DNA from 2 places in the Micromonospora sp. HUAS YX12 genome. Region 2 is predicted to be linked to the other one. Evidence: riboswitches for the same ligand, from Rfam matches in the RefSeq annotation. Region 2 holds a riboswitch; the other holds the start of a gene.
What was found. Region 2 has a riboswitch for cobalamin ahead of ABIH81_RS20165 (VWA domain-containing protein). Riboswitches for the same ligand answer to the same signal wherever they lie in the genome.
Positions count from the first base shown of each region.

Region 1: it holds a riboswitch for cobalamin, as region 2 does, so the genes downstream of both, ABIH81_RS26515 (ribonucleoside-diphosphate reductase subunit alpha) here and ABIH81_RS20165 (VWA domain-containing protein) in region 2, are expected to answer to the same signal.

Region 1 is NZ_CP157974.1:5,560,983-5,566,506, forward strand. Features, by position in the region: gene ABIH81_RS26500 (response regulator transcription factor) at 1-209, opposite strand, end outside; gene ABIH81_RS26505 (DM13 domain-containing protein) at 311-898, shown strand; gene ABIH81_RS26510 (PrsW family glutamic-type intramembrane protease) at 925-1,740, opposite strand; cobalamin riboswitch at 1,861-2,076, shown strand; gene ABIH81_RS26515 (ribonucleoside-diphosphate reductase subunit alpha) at 2,254-4,587, shown strand; gene ABIH81_RS26520 (ribonucleotide-diphosphate reductase subunit beta) at 4,578-5,524, shown strand, end outside.
Region 2 is NZ_CP157974.1:4,188,157-4,193,680, forward strand. Features, by position in the region: partial or broken gene ABIH81_RS20155 (cobyrinate a,c-diamide synthase) at 1-827, opposite strand, end outside; gene cobO (cob(I)yrinic acid a,c-diamide adenosyltransferase) at 821-1,435, opposite strand; gene ABIH81_RS20165 (VWA domain-containing protein) at 1,435-3,438, opposite strand; cobalamin riboswitch at 3,484-3,629, opposite strand; gene cbiE (precorrin-6y C5,15-methyltransferase (decarboxylating) subunit CbiE) at 3,699-4,907, shown strand; gene ABIH81_RS20175 (SAM-dependent methyltransferase) at 4,904-5,524, shown strand, end outside.

The DNA of each region.
Region 1 (5,524 bases), 1.4 Mb from region 2:
CGACGCAGCCGCCGGCACACCTCGATGCCGTCGAGACCCGGCATCATCAGGTCGAGGACCACCAGGTCGGGCGGCTCCTCCTCGGCCGCAGCGAGCGCGTCCGGCCCGTCGAAGGACAGCCGGACCCGGCAGCCGTCCTGTTCCAGGTAGCGCCGGACGACGTCGCTCACCGTCCGGTCGTCGTCGACGACGAGCACATAGCGCCCCATGGGCCAGACGCTACCCATCGGCGGCCCGGTGCGGCGGCCCGCGGTCGAGCCGTAAGCGGACGGAAAGATCTTTCCGCCGGGTCCGCGCCTACCGTGACGGCATGGGCAGAAGACGTGTGGTGTTGTCGGTGCTCGCCGTCGTGGCCGTCACCGGCCTCGGGGTGAGCCTGTACCTGTTCCAGCCGTGGCGGCTGGTGACCGACCGCGAGGTACGCGAGGCCCTGCCCACGGTGGCGGAGCCGCTGCCGGCCGGCACGACCGGCCCGCCGTCGACCGGCACGAGCGGACCGCCGTCGACCGGCGCGGCGCCCGCCGACGTGGTCCTCGCCGCCGGTGACTTCGTCACCCACGAGCACGACACGTCCGGCCGGGCGCAGCTGGTCCGCCTCGCCGACGGGCGCCGTCAGCTTCTCCTGCGGGGACTGGACACCTCGGACGGACCCGACCTGCGGGTCTGGCTCACCGACCGGAAGGTGCTGCCCGGCCGTGCCGGCTGGCAGGTGTTCGACGACGGCCGCTGGGTCGAGCTGGGCCGGCTCAAGGGCAACATCGGCGACCAGGCGTACGACATCCCGGCGTCGGTGGACCTGGACGGTTTGCGCAGCGTGTCGATCTGGTGCAAGCGGTTCGCGGTCTCGTTCGGCGCCGCCCCGCTGGCCGCGGCGGGGACGGGATCGGCGCCGGCCTGATGACCGTGCGCGCCCGGGGGTCCGGCTCAGCCGGGATGCGCCGCCGGCTCCCGGGGCGCCGGCGCGGCCGGCGTCCCGGACGCGGCCGGCCGCTCGCGGTCCAGGTACAGGCGCAGCAGCACCCAGCCCAGTGACACGCCGCCGATGAACACGTACGCGGGCTGGGTGCCGAACGTGTCCCAGCAGGTGTGCAGCGTGACGGCGGCGGCGAAGGTGAGCAGGAAGGCCGCCAGTTTCCGGCCGCCGGGCGCGGCGGCGAACGTGAACAACGCGGCGGCCGTCAGCCCCGTCCAGGCCAGGTGCGCGGCGGGCGCGGTGAGGCCGCGTACCAGCAGCGTCTGCTCGACCGCGCCGAGGTTGCCCTGCGACCCGACGAACGCGGCGAACGCGTAGCCCATGGTCTCCAGCGCGGCGAACCCGGCGCCGGAGGCCACGCCGATCACCAGCCCCTGCGCCGGGGACGGGTGCCGCCGCCACAGCATCAGGATGCCGGCCGGCACGATCAGCTTGGCGGTCTCCTCGGCCAGGCCGACGAGCGCCATCGGCAGGAAGCCGAGGCGGTGCAGCGTGCCGTACTCCAGCCAGCCGGCGGCGACGACACCGATCACGCCGCCGAGGAGCGCGGCGACGCCGACGACGGAGCCGGGGACCGGGCGGCGGGCCGGCCGGCCCTGGGCGAAGGCCAGGAACGTGGCGGGCGCGACGGACGCGCCGAGCACGATCAGCGCCGGTACGAACGTGACGGTCCCGGTGCCGGCGAGTGTCTCCAGCACCAGCAGGTGGAGCCCGACGCCGACGAGCAGGACCGCCACCCACGCCCAGCGGCGCCCGGTTTTCCCCATACGCCGAGTATCGCGCCCGCCGCGTCGCGCCGGAATCGGGGGTAGGCACTGTGGACGGTGAGATCAATCCGACACGCCGACACGACATCTGGTGTTGCCAGGAAGCCCTCACCGCCATATATGGTGTTCCTCGCAGCTGGTTCGGCCGGGCCGTCACTGGTCCGTCCGAGGCAAGAGGGAACCCGGTGGAAGTCCGGGACTGCCCCGCAGCGGTGAGTGGGAACGACAGCCGTCAACAGCACTGGGCCACCGGCCTGGGAAGCGACGGCCAGTAGGCGACCGGCGACCCGGTCGGGCCCGCGAGTCCGAAGACCTGCCAGCGCGCCGTGCGCCTCCGCGCACGGCGGCCGGAGGTCGCGCGGGACGACCGACGCCAGCAGCCGGGCCGGCCGTGCGCCGCGCCCGTTGGCGTCTCCCGCCGTCTCCAGACGGTGACAGCGAGGAGAGGTCATGACTGTCGTACAGGAGAGTCCCCCGTCCGGGACCGGCGGGGCCGAGGCCCGCCGGCCGGCGATGCGGGTACGCAAGCGGGACGGCGACACCGAGCCGGTGGACGTCGGCAAGATCGTCCGGGCGGTCGAGCGCTGGGTCGCCGACCTGGACGAGGTGGACCCGCTGCGGGTGGCCACCAAGACGATAAGCGGGCTCTACGACGGGGCGACCACCGCCGAGCTGGACCGGTTGTCGATCCAGACCGCGGCGGAGCTGATCGGCGAGGAGCCGCAGTACTCGAAGCTGGCCGCGCGGCTGCTCGCCGCGTACGTGGACAAGGAGGTCCGCGGTCAGGGCGTGGCGAGCTTCAGCCAGTCGATCGCGTACGCCCACGGGCTGGGGCTGATCGGCGACGAGACGGCCGCGTTCGTGGCCCGGCACGCCCGCAAGCTCGACGACGCCGTGGACCCCGACGGCGACCTGCGGTTCGAGTACTTCGGACTGCGTACGGTGGCCGACCGCTACCTGCTGCGGCACCCGCGGACGCGGCTGGTGGTGGAGACGCCGCAGTACTGGCTGCTGCGGGTGGCCTGCGGGCTGTCCCGCACCCCGGGCGAGGCGATCGGGTTCTACCGGCTGATGTCCGCCCTGGCCTACCTGCCCAGCTCCCCCACGCTGTTCAACTCCGGCACCCGGCACACCCAGATGTCGTCGTGCTTCCTGGTCGACTCGCCGCGCGACGAGCTGGACTCGATCTACGAGCGGTACCACCAGGTGGCGAAGCTGTCCAAGTTCTCCGGCGGCATCGGCATCTCCTGGTCGCGGGTACGCGGCCGGGGCGCGCTGATCCGGGGCACCAACGGCCGGTCCAACGGCATCGTGCCGTTCCTCAAGACGCTCGACGCCGGGGTGGCCGCGGTCAACCAGGGCGGCCGGCGCAAGGGCGCGGCCTGCGTCTACCTGGAGCCGTGGCACCCGGACGTGGAGGAGTTCCTGGAGCTGCGGGACAACACCGGCGAGGAGTCGCGGCGGACGCACAACCTCAACCTGGCCAACTGGATCCCGGACGAGTTCATGCGCCGGGTCGAGGCCGACGGCGAGTGGTCGCTGGTCGACCCGTCGGACGCGCCGGAGCTGCCCGACCTGTACGGCGAGGCGTTCGACGCCGCGTACCGGGCGGCCGAGAAGAACGCGGTGCGCACGGTGAAGGCCCGGGATCTGTACGGGCGGATGATGCGCACGCTCGCGCAGACCGGCAACGGCTGGATGACGTTCAAGGACGCCGCGAACCGGCTGTCCAACCAGACCGGCGAGCCGGGCAACGTGATCCACCTGTCCAACCTGTGCACCGAAATCCTGGAGGTGAACGACGACGCCGAGACCGCTGTGTGCAACCTCGGCTCGGTGAACCTCGGCGCCCACGTCACCGCCGACGGCGTGGACTGGGAGCGGCTGCGCGCCACGGTACGCACGGCGGTGGTCTTCCTGGACCGGGTGATCGACATCAACTACTACCCGGCCGAGCAGGCGGCGGCGTCGAACCCGCGCTGGCGGCCGGTCGGGCTCGGGCTGATGGGGTTGCAGGACGCGTTCTTCACGCTGCGCCTGCCGTTCGACTCGGCGCAGGCCAGGGAGCTGTCCACCCGGGTGCAGGAGGAGATCCTGCTGACCGCGCTGGAGACCTCCGCCGGGCTGGCCGAGCAGTTCGGCCCGCATCCGGCGTACCCGCAGACCCGGGCCGCCAAGGGTGACCTGCACCCGGACCTGTGGGGCGCGGAGCCGGCGCAGGCGGAGCGGTGGGCGGCGCTGCGCGAGCGGATCGCCGCGCACGGGCTGCGCAACTCGCTGCTGGTGGCGATCGCGCCGACCGCCACCATCGCCTCCATCGCCGGCTGCTACGAGTGCGTCGAGCCGCAGGTGTCCAACCTGTTCAAGCGCGAGACCATGTCCGGGGAGTTCCTCCAGGTCAACACGTACCTGGTGCGGGAGCTGAAGGCGCGCGGGCTGTGGACGCCGCAGGTCCGCGACCGGATCAAGCGGGCCGAGGGCTCGGTGCAGGACATCACCGAGCTGCCCGCGCCGGTGCGGGAGCTGTTCCGCACCGCCTGGGAGCTGCCGCAACGGGCGCTGATCGACCTGGCCGCCGCGCGGGCGCCCTTCGTCGACCAGTCCCAGTCGCTGAACCTGTTCCTGAGCGCGCCGACCATCGGCAAGCTCTCCTCGATGTACCTGTACGCCTGGAAGGCCGGGCTGAAGACCACCTACTACCTGCGTTCCCGTCCCGCCACCCGCATCCAGCAGGCCACCGTCGCCCCGGTGCTCGCCCCGGTCTCCGGCGTGGTCTCCGCCGTGAGCGACGACGAGGCGCCGGCCTGTTCCCTGGAGAACCCCGAGAGCTGCGAGGCATGCCAGTGACCACCACCGCGCCGACCCGGCACATGCTGCTCGACCCCGGCATGGACCTGACCCTGCGGCCGATGCGCTACCCGCGCTTCTTCGACCGGTTCAAGGACGCCATCAAGAACACCTGGACGGTCGAGGAGGTGGACCTGCACGGAGACCTGGCCGACCTGGCGAGGCTGTCCCCGGCCGAACGGCACCTGGTGTCGCGGCTGGTGGCGTTCTTCGCCACCGGCGACACCATCGTCGCCAACAACCTGGTGCTCAACCTCTATCAGCACGTCAACTCCCCCGAGGGCCGGCTCTACCTGTCCCGGCAGCTGTTCGAGGAGGCGGTGCACGTCCAGTTCTACCTGAACCTGCTGGACACGTACGTGCCGGACGAGAAGGAGCGGTTCGCCGCGTTCGCCGCGGTGGAGAACATCCCGTCGATCGCCCGCAAGGCCGAGTTCTGCTTCCGGTGGATCGACTCGATCTTCGAACTGCGGGAACTGCGGAGCCGGGCGGACCGGCGGGCGTTCCTGCTCAACCTGATCTGCTTCGCCGCGTGCATCGAGGGCCTGTTCTTCTACGGCGCGTTCGCCTACGTCTACTTCCTGCGGTCCCGGGGCCTGCTCAACGGGCTGGCGTCCGGCACCAACTGGGTGTTCCGGGACGAGTCGATGCACATGGCGTTCGCCTTCGACGTGGTGGAGACCGTACGCGCCGAGGAGCCGGACCTGTTCGACGACGAGATGGAGAAGCAGGTCAGGGAGATGCTGGCCGAGGCGGTGGAGTGCGAGGTGAGCTTCGCCGCGGACCTGCTGGGGCAGGGCGTACCCGGGATGTCGCTCGCGGACATGCGTGAGTACCTCCAGCACGTGGCCGACCGGCGCCTGGCCGTGCTCGGCATCGCCCCGATGTACGGCAGCGGCAACCCGTTCGCGTTCATGGAGTTGCAGGACGTGCAGGA
Region 2 (5,524 bases):
GCGGCTTCGAGCAGCTCGGTGGTCTCGGTGTAGCGGAAGGTGAACGCGCGGCCGGCCGCGACCGCCACCACGGGAGCCGTCGAGGCGGAGCGGCAGACCTGTCGGCTGGGCTCCCAGGGTGCTGCCTCGAGGTCCGGTGCGGTGCGCGAGATCTCCAGGACGGCGTCCAGATCCACGTGCGCCGCGACCTGCTCAGCGAGCCGGCCGAGCGAATCGGCCGCCGTGTCGCGTTCGGCGGCCGGAACGAGCCCGAGGTGCCGCGACGGGGCGCTGACTCCCTCGTCACGCCGGAGAATGCCCAGGACGGGGACGCCGACGGACTCCACGGCCCGGGCGACCTCGGCGGCATGGCGGGGGGAGCCCGCCTTGTTGAGTACGACGCCGGCGACTGTGACGCCGGGCTCGAAGGTCGCCATGCCGTGCACGACCGCGCCGACGCTGCGTGCGGCGTGCGAGACGTCCACGACGAGGACGACCGGTGTCCGGGTCAGCGTCGCGACGTGCGCGGTCGAGGCGAACCCGTCGCCGCCGATCTGGCCGTCGAACAGACCCATGACGCCTTCGACGACCGCGACGCCGGCGTTCCGCGCGCCGTGCAGCAGCAGAGGCACGATGAGCGAGGGGCCGACCAGGTGGGGGTCGAGATTGCGGCCGGGTCGACCGGTGGCGAGGGCGTGGTAACCGGGGTCGATGTAGTCCGGCCCCACCTTGTGGCCGGAGACGACGTGCCCGCGGGCGGCGAGCGCGGCCATGAGCCCGGTCGCGACCGTCGTCTTGCCGTGCCCGGAGGCCGGTGCCGCCACGAGGACCCGTGGCAGGGTCACCATTCGATGCCCCGCTGGCCCTTCTGGCCCACGTCCATCGGGTGCTTCACATGCTGCATCTCGGTGACCAGATCGGCGACCTCCAGCAGGCGTGGGTCCGCGCGGCGGCCCGTGACGACCACGTGCTGGGTTCCCGGGCGGTTCGCCAGGGTCTCGACGACATCGTCGACGTCCACCCAGCCCCACTGCATCGGGTAGGTGAACTCGTCCAGCACGTACAGGCGGTGCCGCTCGGACCGGATGCGCCGCTTGACTTCGGCCCAGCCCTCGGCCGCGGCGGCGGCGTGGTCTTCGTCGGTGCCGCTCTTGCGGCTCCACGACCAGCCCGAGCCCATCTTGTGCCACTCGACCGGGCCGCCTTCACCGGTCTCCTCGTGCAGGCGGGCGAGGCGTTCGAGCACGGTCTGCTCGCCGATGCGCCACTTGGCGGACTTCACGAACTGGAAGACACCGATGTCCCAGCCCTGGTTCCAGGCCCGCATCGCCAGGCCGAAGGCGGCGGTCGACTTCCCCTTGCCGTTACCGGTGTGGACCATGAGCAGCGGGCGGTTGCGACGCTGCCGCGTGCTGAGCCCGTCTTCGGGAACGATGAGCGGCTTGCCCTGCGGCATCAGGCCACCCGCTCGCGCCGTGCGGTCGCGGCGTGCACCACGCCGGTGAGACCGTCGGCAGTCACCTCGCCGAGTGGCATGTGCTCGGCCCGCAGGTGGGCGGCGAGCTGAGCCGCCAACCCGAGCCGGAAACGGCCCGTCTCGCAGTCGACGACGACGCTCTGCACGGCGGACGCGGCGAGGTGCCGGGCGCTGCGATGGGCTCGGCCGAGCGCATCCGGCCCGGCAGTGGCACGCCCGTCGGTGACGACCACGAGCAAGGGACGGCGCAACGGGTCGCGCAGCGCCTCCCGGCGCAGAACCTCCGCCGACTGCTCAAGGCCTTCGGCGAGCGGGGTTCGTCCGCCGGCGGGCAGCTGCGCCAGACGGCGTGAGGCGACGTCGACCGAGCCGGTCGGCGGCAACGCGACGTCCGCGGTGTGCCCGCGGAACGTCACCAGGGCCACCTTGTCACGGCGACGGTAGGCGTCCAGCAGCAGCGCGAGGACCGCTGTCTTGACCTGCTCCATGCGGCGCCGAGCGGCCATCGACCCGGACGCGTCGACGCAGAGCAGGACGAGGTTGGATTCCCGGCCGACGGTCTCGGCCCGACGCAGGTCGGTGGAGGACAGCACGAGGCCCCGGCCGGCGGTGAGACCGCCGCGGGAGACCTGGTGCGGTGCGGCGGCGGCGATCGTGGCGGGCAGGTGAAGCCGACCGGAGGTGGACCGGTCGCGTCTCACCCCGGCGACGCGGCCCTGCGGGGTGCGCGCTCGCGAGCGGCGTCCGGACTGCCCCTCACCGGTACCGTGCACGACGAGCAGCCGGGCGCGTACCGGCTGGCCGGCCGGGACGACCGTCCCGCTCGCCGCATCCGCCGGCGGTGCCTGGCGGCCGGGCTCCGCGCCGGAGCGCGGAAGGGACTCCGACGTGCCGCCCGGGGCCTGCTCGGCCCGATCGTCGTGCGGCGTTCCGCCGGGGCCGTCACCCGGGCCGTCATCCTCGGGGCCGGGATCGTCGCGGCCGAGTAGTTGATCGAGACGTTCCTCGTCCAGGCCCGGCTCATCGAACGGGTTGCGCCGACGCCGGTGCGGCAGGGCAAGCCGGGCCGCCACGCGGATGTCCGCGCGGGTCACCTGGTCGCGTCCCTGCCAGGCGGCGTGCGCGACGGCCGTCCGGGCGGTCACCAGGTCGGCGCGGAGCCCGTCGACGTCGAACGCGGCACAGATCTCGGCGATCGCCGTCAGCGTCTGATCGTCGAGCGTCACCGCTGCCACCGAGCGTTGCGCGTCGGCCAGACGGGCGCGCAGCTGTGCCTGCGCGTGCGCCCAGGCAGCGGTGAACGTGTCGGGGTCGGCGTCGAAGGCCAGCCGGCGGCGAACGGCCTCCGCCCGCAACGCCGGGTCGCGCGGAGCGGCCACCTCGACGGTCAGGCCGAAGCGGTCCAGCAGCTGCGGGCGTAGCTCGCCCTCCTCGGGGTTCATCGTGCCGATCAGCACGAACCGAGAGGCGTGTTCGACGGAGATGCCGTCGCGCTCGACGCTCACCCGCCCGGTGGCGGCGGCGTCCAGCAACAGGTCGACCAGGTGGTCATGCAGCAGGTTCACCTCGTCGACGTAGAGCAGGCCGCGGTGGGCACGAGCCAGCAGACCCGGCTCGAAGGCGACGACACCGTCGCGCAGCGCGGCGTCGAGTTGAAGGGAGCCGGTCACCCGGTCGTCGCTGGCGCCGATCGGCAGCTCCACGAGCCGAACCGGGCGCTCGACGACTCGTGTGGTCAGGTCGAACGGTCCGTCGGGGGACGCCGCGGCGGGGTCGTCCGGATCAACCGAGAAACGGTCGCCCTCGAAGACCCGGACGGGGGGCAGCACGTGGGCCAGTGCCCTGACGGTGGTGGTCTTGGCGGTGCCCTTCTCCCCACGGACCAGGACACCGCCGATGAGCGGGTCGATGGCGACCAGGGTGAGGGCGAGGGTCATGTCGTCGGAGCCGACGACGGCACAGAAGGGGTACTGCGCTGGCATGTAGGGCTCCCGCTCGATCTGCCATGGCGTTCCGCGTCGCGGTCGCGTCGCGGGTCGGATCGAGGCCGGTCTTCGGACTTCCCCGGTCTGTGCCGGGGTCACCGCAGCGGGCCCTGTGCCGGACTCTCACCGGCTTCCCAGATTCTCCCCGTAGCCGTCAGCTGTGGGGCACCTCGAACCTTGCCAGCCACCCTAGACGCTGTCCGGACGGTCCGGGCAGGGGCCCGGGTCCGGAACACACCGGGCTAAGGTTCACCCCCATGAGTGCGCACGTCACCGTCGTCGGGCTCGGAGCCGACGGCTGGGCGGGTCTGGCCGAACCGGCCCGAGCACTGGTACGCAGCGCGGCGACCCTGCTGGGCGGCCGCCGGCACCTCGAGTCGATGCCCGCGGTCAAGGGGCAGGACCGGGTCGTCTGGCCCTCCCCGCTCCGGGAACGCCTCGCCGGCATGCTGGAGGGCTGCCGTGAACCGGTCGTCGCACTCGCCTCGGGGGATCCGCTCGTATCCGGCATCGGCACGACGATGCTGGATGTCCTCGGCGCCGAACGGGTGACGGTCGTGCCGGCGGTGTCATCGGTCGCTCTCGCGCGTGCACGGCTGGGCTGGCCGGCCGAGACCACGACGGTGATCAGCCTGGTGGGCCGGGATCTCCGGTTGCTCGTGCCGGCCCTCGCCGCGGGCCGCCGGCTGCTGGTGCTGTCCAGTGACGAGTCGACGCCCGCGGCTGTCGCGGGGTTGCTCACCGAACACCGCTGGGGCGACTCGCGGATGGTCGTGCTCGGTGACCTGGGGTCGCCGGCTGAGTCGCGTGTGGAGGCGGTCGCTCACAGCTGGAATGTCGCCGGCGTGCCGAGGCTGAACATCGTGGCCGTGCAGGTCCAGGGGACCGGGCCGGGGTGGGCGACCGGTGGGGTGCTGCCTGACGAGGCGTTCGAGCACACCGGGCAGATCACCAAACGCGACCTGCGCGCCAGCGCACTGGCGCGGTTGTCGTCCGCCCCCGGGCAACTGCTGTGGGATGTCGGCGCCGGCAGCGGATCGATCGGGGTGGAGTGGATGCGTTCGTGGCCCACAGCCCGCGCGGTCGCGATCGAGCCACGTGCCGATCGGGCCGCCCTGGTTCGTGCCAACGCGCAGCGTCACGGGGTGCCCTCGCTCGAAGTCGTCCAGGACCGGGCACCCGACGCACTGCGCCACCTGCGACGTCCCGACGCGGTGTTCGTCGGCGGAGGCGCGACGACGCCGGGCGTGCTGGACAGTTGCTGGGCGGCGCTGCGTTCCGGAGGGCGGCTCGTCGTGCACGGCGTCACGGCCGAGACCGACGCTGTCCTGCTGGAGCGTTACCACCGCCACGGCGGCGAGCTGGTACGGCTGCACGTCGAGCGAGCCGAACCGCTCGGACGTTTCACCGGCTGGTCGCCGGGGCGTGCGGTCAGCCAGTGGTCCGTCACCAAGGGAGCATCATGACCGTTCACTTCGTCGGAGCCGGGCCCGGCGCCGCCGACCTGCTCACGCTGCGGGCCGTGCGGCTGCTCGACGCTGCCGACGTCTGCTTGTACCCGGGCACCTACCTGGACGCGGAAGTGCTCGGACACTGCCGCCCGCACGCCCGCCTGGTCGACACCCAGCACCTCGACCTCGACGAGATCACCGCTCAGCTGATCCGGGCGCACGCCGAAGGTCTGGAGGTGGTCCGACTGTGTTCCGGAGACCCGTCGCTGTACTCGGCCGTCCACGAGCAGACCCGTCGGCTCGACGCGGCCCAGGTGCCGTGGGACATCACCCCCGGCGTGCCCGCCTACGCCGCGGCCGCCGCCATCGTGGGGGCCGAGCTGACCGTGCCCGAGCTGGCCCAATCCGTCGTGCTCACCCGTGCGCAGGCCCGCTCGACGGCGATGCCCGACGGGGAGAAACTCGCCGCGTTCGCGGCGACCGGCGCGACACTGGCGCTGCACCTGGCCGTCACCCGGACCCGGGAGCTGGCCACCGAGCTGGCCGGGCACTACGGCGCGACGTGCCCAGCCGTGGTGGTGTCCCGGGCGACCCAGCCCGGTGAACTCGTGCTGCGCGGGACGCTGGCCGAC